DNA from 2 places in the Comamonas antarctica genome. Region 1 is predicted to be linked to the other one. Evidence: riboswitches for the same ligand, from Rfam matches in the RefSeq annotation. Region 1 holds a riboswitch; the other holds the start of a gene.

Region 1 (7,020 bases):
CAGCATCGCCGCCATCGCCACGCCGGCCAGCAGCATGCCCGCGGCATCGAGCGCGCCCGCGACGCGCGCCACGCCCAGCACCAGCAGCGTCGAGCCCCAGGCGCCCGCGAATGCCAGCAGCGGCAGCAGCCACGACTGCGGCAGGCCCAGCGGCACCAGCAGCGCCACCGTGGCACCCAGCGCCGCGCCGCCCGAAGCGCCCAGCAGATAGGGTTCGGCCAGCGGATTGCGGAACACGCCCTGGAATACCGCACCCGACAACCCGAGCAACGCGCCGACGCAGGCGGCGGCCAGCACGCGCGGCACGCGCCATTCCCACAGCAGGCGCGCGCGCAGCGTGTCGCGCTCGGCGAATGCACTCCAGATCTGCGCGGGCGCGGCCCATTCGTGCCCGGCACACACGCCCAGCGCCAGGGCCAACACCAGCAGCGCCCACGCGGGCCACCATGACTTCATGTCCAGCCTTTCCGCTGCAGCTGCAGCACCTGGCGCGCGAGCGATTCGATGCCATCGAAGGTGCGCGGTCCAGGGATCAGGAATTCAGCGCGCGACACCGTGATCGCGCGCTGCGCGCGCACCGCGCGCATGTCGCGCCAGCCCGGGCGGCGCACGAGTTCGTCCAGCCCGGCCTGCGTGCCGGCAAACAGCAGCAAGTCGGGATCGGCCGCCAGCGCCGCCTCGGGCGAGACCTGGGCCAGCGCGCCGATGCCGGGCAGGGCCGGCTGCGTGCCCGCGCGCAGCATCGCCTCGTGGGTATAGGTGCCCGGACGCGCGACCAGCAGCATGCCGTTGCCCATGCGCCCGGTGATCATCAGGCTGCGCGGCGCGGCGTGGCCCGGTTGCGCCAGGCCCTGGTCCACGGCGCGCAGGCGCTGCGCCAGTGCGCCGGCCAGCGCTTCGCCCCGCGCCTCGACGCCCGCGGCCTGCGCCACCAGGCGCACATTGCCCATCACCTCGTCCAGGCTGCGGCTCAGCAGCACCATGACCGGCACGCCGATGCGCTCCATGGGATCGACCAATTGGTGCGCGGCCTGGCGCGCAGGCGTGACGATCACCAGATCGGGCCGCTGCGCCACCACCGCATCGACCGAGAAGCCCAGCCGCCCGCCGACGCGCGGCAGCGCCGCCACTTCCGGCGGAAAGCGCGTGTACTCCTCGACACCAACGATGCGATCCACCAGTCCCAGCGCCGCGACCAGCTCGGTGTTGGACGAGAAGATCGTGACGATGCGCTGCGCGGGCCGCGCCAGCCGCAGCTCGCGCCCCAGCGCATCGCGCAGGCGGATGGGTGCGGCAGCGGGCGCCGACGCCGCGGCCCGCGGCCGTCCGGGAAGCGCAGCCAGGCCCAGCGCCGCGCCGGCTTGCAGCAGCGCGCGCCGATCAGGCAGCGCAGTGGCAGTGCGTGGCATGGTCGTCAGAAGTCCGCCTGCAGCCCGACCAGCCACTCGCGCCCTGGCATCGAGGTGCCGCAGCCGCCGTTCTGGAAGATGGGATTGGCGATGCAGGGCCGCTGGTCCAATGCAATGAAGATCGGATGGCGGTTCAGGTCGAACAGGTTGTTGATGCCCGCGAACAGCTTCACGCCGCGGCTCAGGCGGTACTCGCCGCGCAGGTTCCATACCGTGAACGCGCCCTTGCGGTGGATGAACGTGCTGCTCGGCTCGCCTTGCGGGATCAGCAGGTTTTCCTCGGTGTCGTACCACATCGGCCCGCGCAGCAGCGCCGTGAGCTGCGCGCTCCAGTCGCCGGCATTGCGGTCCGCGCCACGTGCCAGGCGCAGGCCGGCCGCGGCCTCGTACTGGTACATGCGCTGCACGCGGTCGGTGTTGGCAGAAGCCGCCGCGCCCTGGTCCTTCATCGTGAAGTGGTAGTAGCCATTGCCGAACGCGCTGAGCGTGGCGCCGCCCGCCAGTCGGCCAAGATCGCCGTTGGCGCTCAGTTCGAGCCCGCGCGCCACGATGTCGGCGGCGTTGTTGGCGTAGTCCGAGGTATTGGTGCTCGGGCCGCGCGAGACGGTGATGATGCGGTCGGAGATCGTGTTCTGGAACAGCGCGGCATCGACGCGCCACGCCGCCTGGCGCAGCGTGGTGCCGACTTCGAACTGGCGGCTTGATTCCGGCTTCAGGTTCGGGTTGCCGAAGCTGCGCCCGCCGCCCACGGCCGTGAAATCGGCCGACAGTTCGCTGGCCGTCGGCGCGCGAAAACCGGTCGAGGCACTGGCGCGCAGCGCCCAGGCGTCATTGACCTTCCAGGTCGCGCCGGTCGACCAGGTGGTCTGGTCGTAGTCGCGCGCCGTGGTCAGCGCCGCCGCCACATTGGGCGTCTGGTCGAAGCGCGTCTCGCCCCAGGTCTTGCGCACGCCGGCGCGCAGCGTCAGGCGGTTGTCGAGAAAGGTCTGCGCATCCTCGAGATACAGCGCATGCGTGTGCTCGGTCTGGTTGTTGTCATAGGGCGCGACCTGGCCCGCGGGTCCGCCGGGCATGGCCACGCGCTCGCGCTCGGAGCGCAGCCGGTTCTTTTCATAGTCGAAGCCCAGCAGCAGGTCGTTCGTGTCGGACAGGCGCAGTCGCGGCTGCAGCCGCAGGCCGGCCGCGTCGAGCTTGCGCAGGTTGTAGTCGCGCGCGGTGCCGGGCACGGCCGCCGTGCCCGACCTGATCACCGGCGAGGCCCAGTTGAATTCATCCACGTCCTCGAAGGTGTAGAGATGCGCCAGCCAGCTCACGCGCCCGCCGGGCAGGCCGCCTTCGTAGCGCAGGTCGGCCGAGCGGTTGTCGCGGTTGTCGCGGCTGTAGATGTTGGCGCCCGAGCCGCGGAAACCAGCGTTGTAGATGCCGTCCGTGCGCAGCTGCAGCTCGATGCGGTGCAGGTCGGCCAGTTGCCAGCCCAGCGCGCCGGCCGCGCCGCGGCGCTTGTAGCTGGTGTTCTTCAGTTCGCCGCCGCCGCTGCCCGAGCTGTAGTCGTCGCGCCCGCCGAGGTTGGCGCCCAGATACCAGTCCCAGCGCTCGTCGGCGCCGCCGAGCTGCGCGTCCGCGCGCCACAGCCCGGCACTGCCGCCGGCCACCGATGCGCGATTGCCGCCGCCACTGGCGCCGGTGCGCAGGATGATATTGATCACGCCGCCCATGTTCTGGCTGCCATAGACCACCGAGCCCGGGCCGCGCACGATCTCGATGCGCTCCACATCCGACAGGCTCAGTTTCGACAGGTTGGCCGTGCCCGCGCGCCGGCCGTTGAGCAAGACCGCAACCTGGCCGCGGTAGTCGCGGCCCTGGCCGTCGGTGGCCGCGCCGCGCAGGTTCATCGAGGTCTGCGCGGCGGTCCATTCACTGAGAAAGCCCACCGCATGCTCGGCCAACAGGTCGGTGACCGATTGCGCCGACGAACGCTCGATATCGGCGCGCTCGATGGTCTGGGTGGTGGCGGCAATGCGCGAGCGCTCTTCGGGACGCGCGGTGGCGGTGACGAACACCTCGCCCAGCGCGGCCGCCTGAGGCGCGGCGGCCTGGGCGGCGCCGGCCAGCAGGCTCAGCGCGATGGCGGGCGAAAGAGAGAATGAGCGGGCGGCGCGGCCACGTGCCGGCCGCGATCGGTAGGATTGCATGGGATGATTTCAAGGCGCGGCTTCGCTCACCCGCGAAGCCCAGGGACCAAAAACCACCGCGGCAGCACGCTTGCAAGAACGCAGGCACAAGCGGGCCGCGCCCCTGCGCGCACCCAAGCCAGCATGCCTGCCCAGACATGCGCACTCCCGCGGCGTCCGAAGCGATCGCAAAGGCCGGCATCCGGGCTTGCGAAACGCCGCGGGCTGTCGATTGACAGCACTGCGGCTCAGCCCTCGCCTTCCCACGCGCCAGGGCACGCAGTGACTGCCGGTCGGCTGCGACCAGCGTGAGGACCTGAGATTTCGCCTACCGTTGCGGGGGCAGCGCAGGAATTGCCGGCCGGACGGCCAGGCGCACCTGCTTATCGTTGAACCCTGAAACAGGGCACCTCTGGATCTGGGCGCCTTCTGGCGCCTGGCCGCGATTATCACGGAAAGACACACTTTCGCCCAGGACGAAATCGCGGCAGACGACAGGATGGAAACGCCTGGATTGCATAAAAAACCACATTCTTATAACCAGAATGCTGTTTTTGCCGTTGGACTGTGGCGCATCCCACTAAACTACGGGCTGCGCGCCACAAGTTACGGCGCAGAGCGCCATTGCAACTTCCCGAAGAAAGCCTTTGTCATGCTGAAGAAAACCCTTTCCGCGATTGCTCTTGCCACCCTGGCGCTCACCGCCAATGCCGCCGATGTGGTGCTCAAGGTGGCAGCCACCGCCGTGCCGCACGCCGAGATCCTGAACCACGTCAAGCCGGCATTGCAAAAGCAAGGGGTCGAACTGCAGGTGCGCGAATTCAGCGACTATGTGCAGCCCAATGCCGCCGTCGAGGACAAGCAGCTGGACGCGAACTTCTTCCAGCACCAGCCCTACCTCGACAGCTACAACAAGGACCGCAAGAGCTCGCTCGTGGCCGTGCCGAACGGCAAGATCCATGTCGAGCCCTTCGGCGCCTATTCGCGCAAGGTCAAGAACGTCAAGGACCTCAAGGACGGCGCGACCGTGGCCATCCCGAATGACCCGTCGAATGGCGGCCGCGCGCTGCTGCTGCTGGCCAAGCAGGGCTTGATCGAGCTCAAGGACCCGAAGAGCCTGACCCCCACGCCGCTGGACGTGGTGAAGAACCCGAAGAAGCTCAAGTTCCGCGAACTCGAGGCCCCGCTGCTGCCGCGCGCGCTGGCCGATGTGGACCTGGCGCTGATCAACACCAACTACGCGATCGAAGCCAAGCTCAACCCGACCAAGGATGCGCTGTTCATCGAAGGCAAGGATTCGCCCTACGCCAACATCGTCGCCGCGCGCAAGGACCGCGCCAACGACCCGGCGATCGCCAAGCTGATCCAGGCGCTGCATTCCGACGATGTGAAGAAGTTCCTCGCGGACAAGTACCAGGGCGCGGTCGTTCCCGCGTTCTGAACCTTCTGACCGCACGAAAAGCGCTGCCCCGGCAGCGCTTTTTTCATGGCGCGGAGTTCACGCCGCGGTCTCGATCCCGCTCCAGATCCACCATGACAGCGCGAGCATCATCACGCCCGTCAGTGCATCGAGCACGCGCCAGGGCAGCGGGTGCGCGAACACCTGCTGCAGGCGCCGGCCCGCGCTGGCCAGCAGCAGGAACCACAGCAGGCTGGCGCTGGCCGCGCCGGCCACGAATACCGCCTTGAGCGCACCGTCCTGGCGCGCACCGATGCTGCCTACCAGCAGCACGGTGTCCAGATAGACATGCGGATTGAACAGCGTGATCACGACCAGCGTGCCAAGCACGCCGACCAGCCCGCGCTGCGCCGCCTGCGGCTCCTGGATGGCCACATCGGGCGCATAGGCCACGCGCCACAGCGCATAGAGCCCATAGCACAGCAGAAACAGCGCCCCGCCCGCGGACAGCCAGAACGACAGCCCGGGCATGCTTGCCAGCAGTTGCGCCATGCCGGCCACGCCAATGCCGATCAGCAAGGCATCGCTGAGCACGCACCATGCGACGCAGGCCCGCACATGCCGGCCCTGCACCGCCTGGCGCAGCACATAGAGGTTTTGCGCGCCGATGGAGATGAGCAGCGACAGGCACACCGTGAAGCCGGCAATCCAGGAAGAGGAGATCAGGTTTGTCCACATAAGGGAAATTGTCGATCCCGGCAGAAATTAAGTAAAATTAAACTAATTGCAACCACTTGAGACAAACTAATGCTCGACTATTCCGGACTCGAAGCGCTTGCCGCCGTGGTGCGCGAAGGCAGCTTCGAGCGCGCCGCGCGCAAGCTGCACATCACGCCCTCGGCGGTCTCGCAGCGCATCAAGCTGCTCGAGGAGCGCGTGGGACAGGTGCTGGTGCTGCGCGGCCAGCCCTGCACCGGCACCGAAGCCGGGCGCCGGCTGTGCCTGCATGTGGAGCAGGTGGCGCTGCTGGAAAACGAATTGCGCCGCACCAATCCCGCGCTGGTGGCCGAAGGCCAGTCCATGCCGCCCACGCTCAAGCTCGCGGTCAATGCCGACTCGCTGTCATCGTGGTTCATGGAGGCGATGGCCAGCTTCACGCGCGCGGGCAACGAACTGCTGGACATCAGCATCGATGACCAGGACCACACCGCCAAGCGCATCAAGGAAGGCGCGGTCATGGCCGCCGTGACCGCCACCTCCACCAGCATCACCGGCTGCAATACCTGGCCGCTGGGGTCGATGCGCTATGTAGCCGCGGCCAGCCCGGAATTCATGCAGCAGCATTTCGCGCAAGGCGTGACGCCCGAGACCATCGCGCGCGCGCCCATGCTCAGCTACGACCGCAAGGATGCGATGCAGGACAAGTGGCTGCAGGCCCAGGGGCTGGCTTCGCGCCACGGCCCGCCCAAGCACTGGCTGCCATCGGCCTATGCGTTCGTGCGCGCCTGCGAGGCCGGGGTCGGCTGGGCGATGCAGCCGACGCTCATGATCCAGCGCTATCTCGATGCGGGAACGCTGGTGGAAGTGCTGCCCGATACGGCCGTCGACGTGCCGCTTTACTGGGCGCATGCGCGCAATGCGCAAGCCGGCCTGCAACGGCTCACGCATTGCGTGATCACCGCCGCGGCCGGCTGGCTCGAACCTCTGCCCGATGCGCAGCCGTCCGAAGACGACAGGGCGCCGGATCGGCGCGCAGGCTGAAACAGCCTGCCGCGCCGCGGTTTCACTCCTGCTTGTTGAAGACGTAGTGGCGGTTGGCGCGCTCCCAGGCGGCCTTGGCCGCGGGCTCGGCTTCGTCCCACTTCAGGCGCGAGCCCAGGCGGCCGCCGTCCCAGCGCGACGACCAGTCGTTGCGTACTTCCTCCCAGGTCTCGCGGCCCGCGGCGCGGCCTTCCCAGCCGGCGCGGTAGGCCGGGGCATAGTCGTCATAGGTGTAGTCGGCGCGGAAATACTCTTCCTGGTCGTAGGCGCCGCGCCAGTA
Region 2 (7,020 bases), on a different replicon from region 1:
GTGTATTTCTCGATCAGCAGCTGCGCCGACTGCAGTCCCAGCGTCCAGCTGGTGGGCGTGGGCACGGCGCGCGTGTCGATGGAAAAGAAGTTGCGCCCGGTGGGCAGCACATCGGGCCGGCCGCGCGTGGGCGCGCCGCTCGGGCCCGCGGGCACGAAGCGGCCCTCGAGGCCGCGGCTCAGCTGCAGGATCTCCTGTTCGCCGCAGGCCGTGAGGCGCGGGCGCAGATCGCGCTGCACGCGTTCGAGCACCTGCAGCGTCTGGGCCATGGCGGCGTGGCGGGCGCGCAGATCTTCGAGCGGCCGCTCCAGCCAGTCGAGCGCCAGCAGCTCCAGCCGCTCGCGCGTGTCGCCGGCGTGGCGCCAGGGCTGGGCATCGATCTGCGCCAGCAGTTCGGGCCGCGGTCCGGTCCAGGGCGCTTCCCAGGCGGCATCGAGCGGATTGAAATCGGCGCCGAGTTGCAGATCGGCGGCCAGCGCGCCAATCAGGCTGGCGTTCGCGCCCTGGCCGTTGCCCACGGGATGGCGCGCCAGCGCCAGCAGCGTGTCGCGCTCGAGCCGGCCCGCGGGCGACTGGCCGAAGATGTGCAGGCCGTCGCGGATCTGGCTTTCCTTGAGCTCGCACAGATAGGCATCGGTCTTGTTGAGCAGCAACTGCTCTTCTTCGGCGCCGCGCGGCGCGGCCACGCCCAGGTCCTGGTGCAGGTCGTGGGCGAGGATATGCTCGAGGATCTGCCGGCGCAGCAATCCGGCGCGCCGCTGGTCCATGGTGATCGCGTCGTAGTACTCGTCGACCATGCGTTCGAGGTCGCGCGTCGGCCCATAGCTCTCGGCGCGCGTGAGCGGCGGCATCAGGTGGTCGACGATCACCGCCTGCGCGCGGCGCTTGGCCTGCGTGCCTTCGCCCGGGTCGTTGACGATAAAGGGATAGAGATGCGGCATCGGCCCGAACACCAGGTCGGGCCAGCAGGTGTTGGCCAGCGCCACGCTCTTGCCCGGCAGCCATTCGAGATTGCCATGCTTGCCCACATGCACCATCGCATCGGCATCCCAGGCCGAGCGCAGCCAGTGGTAGAACGCGAGGTAGTAGTGCGGCGGCACGAGGTCGGGGTCGTGGTAGCTGGCCGCAGGGTCGAGCTGATAGCCGCGCGCGGGCTGGATGCCCACAAACACCTGGCCGCAGCGCAGCCCGGCAATCATGAAGCGGCCTGCGCGCAGCATCGGGTCGGCCTCGGGCGCGCCCCAGCGTTCCAGCACCGCCTGCCGATTGGCTGCGGGCAGGCTCGCAAAGAACGCCTGGTAGCTTTCCAGCGCCAGGCTTTGCTGCGCGGGGCGCACCGCCCACGAATCGGGGTCGTTGGTGATGCCCTGCTGCAGCTGCCGCATCAGCGCATCGCCATCGGCGGGCAGCGTGTCGACGCAGTAGCCCTGGGCCTGCAGCGCCTGCAGGATATGCACCACCGAGGCCGGCGTGTCGAGCCCGACGCCATTGCCCAGCCGGCCTTCCTTGGTCGGGTAGTTGGCCAGGATCAGCGCCAGGCGCTTGTCGGCATTGTCCTTGCGGCGCAGCCGGCACCAGCGCTGGGCCAGGTCCACGACGAAGCCCAGGCGTTCGGCATGCGGCTGGTACTGCACCACATCCGATTGCGTGAGTTCGCTGCGGTGCGAGCGGCCCTTGAAGCTGATGGCGCGCGTGATGATGCGGCCGTCGACTTCGGGCATGGCCACATGCATGGCGATGTCGCGCGGCTGCAGGCCATGCGCGTCTTCGAGCCAGCTTTGCTCGTTGGCGCCCGACATGATGACCTGCAGCACCGGAATGTCGCCGGCCAGCGCATGGTCGCCCGGTGTTTCCAGCGAGGATTGCGAAAACGACGTGGTGTTGAGAATCAGTGCCACCTGCTGCTGGTCGCACAGCTGGTGCAGCATCGCCATGCAGGCCGCGTCCTTGAGCGACAGCAGGGCCAGCGGCAGCGGGTTCATGCCGCGTGCCAGCAGTTGCTCGCCGAGCGCGCGAAACACCTGCGTGTTGCCCGACTGCAGATGCGCGCGGTAGAACACGATCAGCACCACGGGCGCGCCGTCGATCCACTGCAAGGCGCCGGGCTGCTGCCAGGCGTCAACGGACGCGGCGTCGTGTTCCGGATGGTAGACCGCGACCGCCGGCAGGGGCTGGGGTGGCAAGGCCGGCCGGGCACCGCCGAGGAATTGGTGCCACAGGTAGCGGAACAGCTCGCGCGCATTGGCCGCGCCGCCTTCGCGCAGATAGCGCCAGAGGCTGCGGCACTGCTCCATCGAGGCGGTGCTTTTTTGCAGCAGGTTCAGGTCTTCGGTGGTGTCGCCCGAGAACATCACCAGCTCGATGCCCTTGCTGCGGCAGATCTCGCGGATGCGTTCGGTGCCGTAGGGCCAGTAGCTTTCGCCGCCCAGGTGATCGATGACGATCACGCGCGCGTGCTGCAGCACCTCGTCGACATACAGATCGACCGAGGCCGGCTGGCGCAGGTGCATCAGATTGGCCAGGCGCACTGTCGGCCACTGCTCGCCGTCCGGGCCGCCGCGCAGCTGGCCATAGACCTCGGCCAGCAGCGCCAGCGTGGTGTCGGCCGCGCTCAGGAACACCAGCTGCGCCGGGGTCTGGCCCAGGCTGGAGACAAAGGCTTCGTCGTCGACAAAGCCACCGGGCTGGACGGCAAGCAGATGCATCAGCGCGCTCCCAGCGTGGCGAGTTCGGCGCGGATCGCGGTGTCGTCGAGGTCGTGGCCGATCAGCACCAGATGCGTCTGCGGCGCCTCGCCCGCGGCCCAGCGGCGGTCGAAATAGCTGTCGAAGCGCGTGCCCACGCCATGCACCACCAGGCGCATGGGCTTGCCCGGCACGGCGACAAAGCCCTTGATGCGGTAGACCTGGTGCGCGGCCACGATGCGCTCGAGCGTGGCCAGCAAGGCCTCGCGCTCGACTTCGGGCAGCTTGACGACAATCGAGTCGAAATCGTCGTGGTCGTGGTCGTCGTCATGGCTGTGGTGGCTCTGGCGCTGCTCAATGCTTTCTTCCGACGCGCTGGACAGGCCCAGCACCACGCCCAGATCGATCTTGCCCTGGTTGGCGGCGACGATCTTCACCTGCGCCGGCACTTCCTCGCGCACGATGGCTTCGACCCTGGCGCGGTCTTCGCTGCTGGCCAGATCGAGCTTGGTCAGCACCACCAGGTCGGCCGACAGCAGCTGGTCCTCGAACAGCTCGTGCAGCGGCGATTCGTGGTCGAGGTTCGGGTCCTGGCGGCGCTGGGCATCGACCGCGGCCGGATTGGCCGCGAACTGACCTGCGGCGGTGGCGGGCGTGTCGACCACGGTGATCACCGCATCGACGGTGCAGGCGTTCTTGATCTCGGGCCAGTTGAAGGCCTGCACCAGCGGCTTGGGCAGCGCCAGGCCGCTGGTCTCGATCAGGATATGGTCGATGTCGTCGCGCCGCGCGATCAGCTCGCGCATCACCGGGTAGAACTCTTCCTGCACGGTGCAGCACATGCAGCCGTTGGCGAGTTCATAAAGCTGTCCCTGCTGCTCGACGCCGTTCTCGTCGCAGCCGATGCCGCAGCTGCGCAGGATGTCGCCATCGATGCCCAGCTCGCCGAATTCGTTGACGATGACGGCAATGCGGCGCCCGCCCGCGTTCTCGAGGATATGGCGCAGCAGCGTGGTCTTGCCGCTGCCCAGGAAGCCGGTGACGATGGTCGCGGGGATTTTTGGCAGGTGCTTCATTGAGTGCTCCGGGAAGAGGCCATGCCGGCGACGCGAAAGGCAGGCAATGCCCGGCGCGGTCCAGCACAAAGGGTACAAAAGCTGCGCGGGAGACGGGCGACGACGCGCGCGGCAGCGCGCAGGCGCGGCCGCGGAACGTTCGCCGCCACACCCCGTGGCAGACAACGGCATTCGTACAGGTCGGTATTCTGGCTTGCCTTCGTCCAGCGCACACCGCCTTCCCGGGCCGCGGCCCAGTGGCGTCGAGATGTGTCTGTCAGGCTTACAGCAGCGGGGGCTGCGCCGGAATGCTCCCGCGCGGGAGGTCACCGGTCTTCCCGTTTCACCCCGGCCGCGACTGCGGCCCGGGACTCCTGTACGGGTGCGGCGATTATAGGAGCCGGTCGGCGATCTCCCCGGCGCAGGGCATTACAGCGCGCATTGCATATGGATGGTCTGCCATTGCGGATCGGCATCGCGGCAGAGGACCTCGAAGCCATGGCGCTGCCAGAAAGCCTCGGCGCCGGGCAGGAAGGGGTGGGTATGCAGATACAGCACCTCGATGCCCTGCGCGCGCGCCTGTTCCTTGAGCGCCGCGAACAGCGCATCGGCAATGCCGCGCCGCCGGCACGCGGGCCGCACATACAGCCGCACCACCTCCACGACGCGCCGGCCGGCAAAGTCCAGCTGCGCAAAGCGATGGTCATAGGCGCGCCAGGCAATGGTGCCGACAATGCCCAGGGCGGGCTCATGGGCGGCCAGCATCAGGCCGTGGCCCTGGGTGTAGGTGGATTCGAAGTCCCGCAGATCCGGCGCCATCGCGCAGGTGTCGAGGCGGCCGGCAAACATCTCGGCGCGGGCCTGCTGGAGGAAATCAAGGACGGGGGCGCAGGCATGAACGGTGTCGATGGGCATGGAAGAAACTCTAGGGCATCTCTATTTTGTCGGGTTCACCCCCTTCGACCGGCTCGGGGCAAACGGGTTCAGCTACATTAACCCCCACCTCCGGTTCCGCAAGGACATGCCGCCGTCAAAAAGCCGCATGAGGGAATCCAGAGCGCCCCGTCTGCAAGACCCGGGCGCCCATGCAATGGAACTGCCCCCGCAACTGTAGGCAACGAGCGGGCGCGCCACATGCCACTGAACGCAGGTTCGGGAAGGCGGCGCGCCAGCGGCGACTTGCCAGTCAGGAGACCTGCCGAGGAAGGAAATGATCATTGCCGGCGGGGTGTCCGGGAAGCGACCAATGGCTTGGACTCCGCCGTGCCGCATGCCGCGGCAGGCGCCATCGTGCATTGCTGGCTTTCGGAAAACTCCTGCCTTTTCTGGAAAGACCGACCCGATGCCGATGCCACGCCTTGCCTTGTCCCTGCTGCTGGCCGCCGCGCCCCTCGCGGCCAATGCCACCGACTACCCGCTGCGCCTGCACAACTGCGGCTACACGCTCACGTTCGACAAGGCGCCCGCATCGGCGGTGACCATCGGCCAGGCCGGCACCGAGATGCTTTATGCGCTGGGGCTGGGCGACAAGCTGGCGGGCACCGCGCTGTGGTTCAACGCCGTGCAGCCGCAGTTCAAGGCCATCAACGACAAGGTGCCGCGCCTGGCCGACAACGACCCGAGCTTCGAGGCCGTGATCGGCAAGCGCCCGGCGCTGGTGGTGTCGCAGTTCGAGTGGATGGTCGGCAAGGAGGGCGTGGTCGGCACGCGCGAGCAGTTCCATGACCTGCGCATTGCCAGCTATGCGATGCCGTCGGACTGCGAAGGCAAGAACAATCTCAGCGGCGCCGACGGCACGCGCACCGCGGCCTATGACGTCAATGCGCTCTACAAGAGCGTGCAGCAGCTGGCGCAGATCTTCGATGTCGAGCCGCGTGGCAAGGCCCTGGTCGATGAACTCAAGCAGCGCCAGGCCAGGGCCGTGGCGCAGTTGCAGGGCTCGAAGCTCAAGGACCTGACGGCCGCGCTGTGGTTTTCGAGCGCCGATCTGGCCATCGATCCGTACATGGCCGGGCAAAAGGGCGTGGCCGGCTACATGCTGCAGACGCTGGGCCTGCGCAATATCGTGGGCTCGGCCGAGGAGTGGCCCACGGTGGGCTGGGAAACCATTGCCAGGGCCAACCCGTCGATCCTGATCATCGCGCGCATGGACCGCCGCCGCTTTCCCGCCGACGACTACCGCAAGAAGCTCGAGTTCCTGAAGCAGGACCCGGTCACGCGGCATATGGACGCGGTGAAGAACGAGCGCATCGTGATCGTCGACGCCGATGCGCTGCAGGGCTCGATCCGCATGGTCGATGGCATGGAGCAGATCGCGCAGGCGGCGCTGAAGCTGCAGGCGCGGGCGCGTTGAGCAGCATCCGGTGGCCTGGCGCCGCCTCTTTCCCATGCATCCGATCGTGCGCATTCTTTTGCTGACCGGCGCCGCGCTGGCGCTGCTGGCCCTGGCCGTGCTGCTTGGCGTGGCGATTGGCGAAACCTCGATTGCCCCCGGCGTGGTCTGGCAGGTGCTGGCCAACCAGCTCGCGGGCGCCGGGTATCCGGTCGATCCCATCGACCAGGGCATTGTCTGGAACTACCGCCTCGCGCGCGCGCTGGTGGCCGCCAGCTGCGGCGCGGGCCTGGCGATCTCGGGCGTGATCCTGCAATCGCTGCTGCGCAATGCGCTGGCCGAACCCTATCTGCTGGGCATCTCCGCCGGCGCCTCGACGGGCGCGGTACTGGTGTCCGTGGCCGGGCTGGGCGCGGGCGCGATCTCCATGACCACCGGCGCCTTCTTTGGCGCCGTGTGCGCGTTCGCGCTGGTGGCGCTGCTCGCGCATGCGGCCGGCAGCGGCGGCCTGCGCAATGGCGCGCAGATCGTGCTGGCCGGCATCGCGGGCTCGCAGCTGTTCAATGCATTGACCTCGCTGATCATCACCAAGTCGGGCAGCGCCGAACAGGCGCGCGGCATCATGTTCTGGCTGCTGGGCAACCTGAGCGGCGTGCGCTGGAGCGATACGCTGCTCACGGCGGCGGTGGCCGTGGCGGGCCTGGCGGTCTGCCTGTGGCATGCGCGCGCGCTCGATGCGTTCACCTTCGGCAGCGAATCCGCGGCCGCGCTGGGCGTGCCGGTGCGGCGCGTGCAGCTGGTGCTGCTGCTGGCCGCGGCGCTGATCACGGCGGTGATGGTGTCCATCGTCGGCGCGATCGGTTTTGTCGGGCTGGTGATTCCGCATGCCGCGCGCTTTCTGGTCGGCGTGCGCCACCGCCGGCTGATTCCGGCCAGCGCCTTGATCGGT

Evidence for each region. Region 1 has a riboswitch for cobalamin ahead of HUK68_RS12085 (TonB-dependent receptor). Riboswitches for the same ligand answer to the same signal wherever they lie in the genome.
Region 2: linked by a shared signal. The riboswitch ahead of cobW (cobalamin biosynthesis protein CobW) and the one ahead of HUK68_RS12085 (TonB-dependent receptor) in region 1 are both predicted to bind cobalamin.

What each region holds. Positions count from the first base shown of each region.
Region 1 covers NZ_CP054840.1:2,610,097-2,617,116, forward strand. The annotation lists gene HUK68_RS12075 (FecCD family ABC transporter permease) at 1-456, opposite strand, end outside; gene HUK68_RS12080 (ABC transporter substrate-binding protein) at 453-1,409, opposite strand; gene HUK68_RS12085 (TonB-dependent receptor) at 1,415-3,601, opposite strand; cobalamin riboswitch at 3,757-4,009, opposite strand; gene HUK68_RS12090 (MetQ/NlpA family ABC transporter substrate-binding protein) at 4,233-5,021, shown strand; gene HUK68_RS12095 (LysE/ArgO family amino acid transporter) at 5,079-5,717, opposite strand; gene HUK68_RS12100 (HTH-type transcriptional regulator ArgP) at 5,787-6,740, shown strand; gene HUK68_RS12105 (hypothetical protein) at 6,763-7,020, opposite strand, start outside.
Region 2 covers NZ_CP054841.1:67,613-74,632, reverse strand. The annotation lists gene cobN (cobaltochelatase subunit CobN) at 1-2,705, opposite strand, end outside; gene cobW (cobalamin biosynthesis protein CobW) at 2,705-3,760, opposite strand; cobalamin riboswitch at 3,922-4,132, opposite strand; gene HUK68_RS19775 (GNAT family N-acetyltransferase) at 4,169-4,654, opposite strand; cobalamin riboswitch at 4,729-4,956, shown strand; gene HUK68_RS19770 (ABC transporter substrate-binding protein) at 5,082-6,092, shown strand; gene HUK68_RS19765 (FecCD family ABC transporter permease) at 6,127-7,020, shown strand, end outside.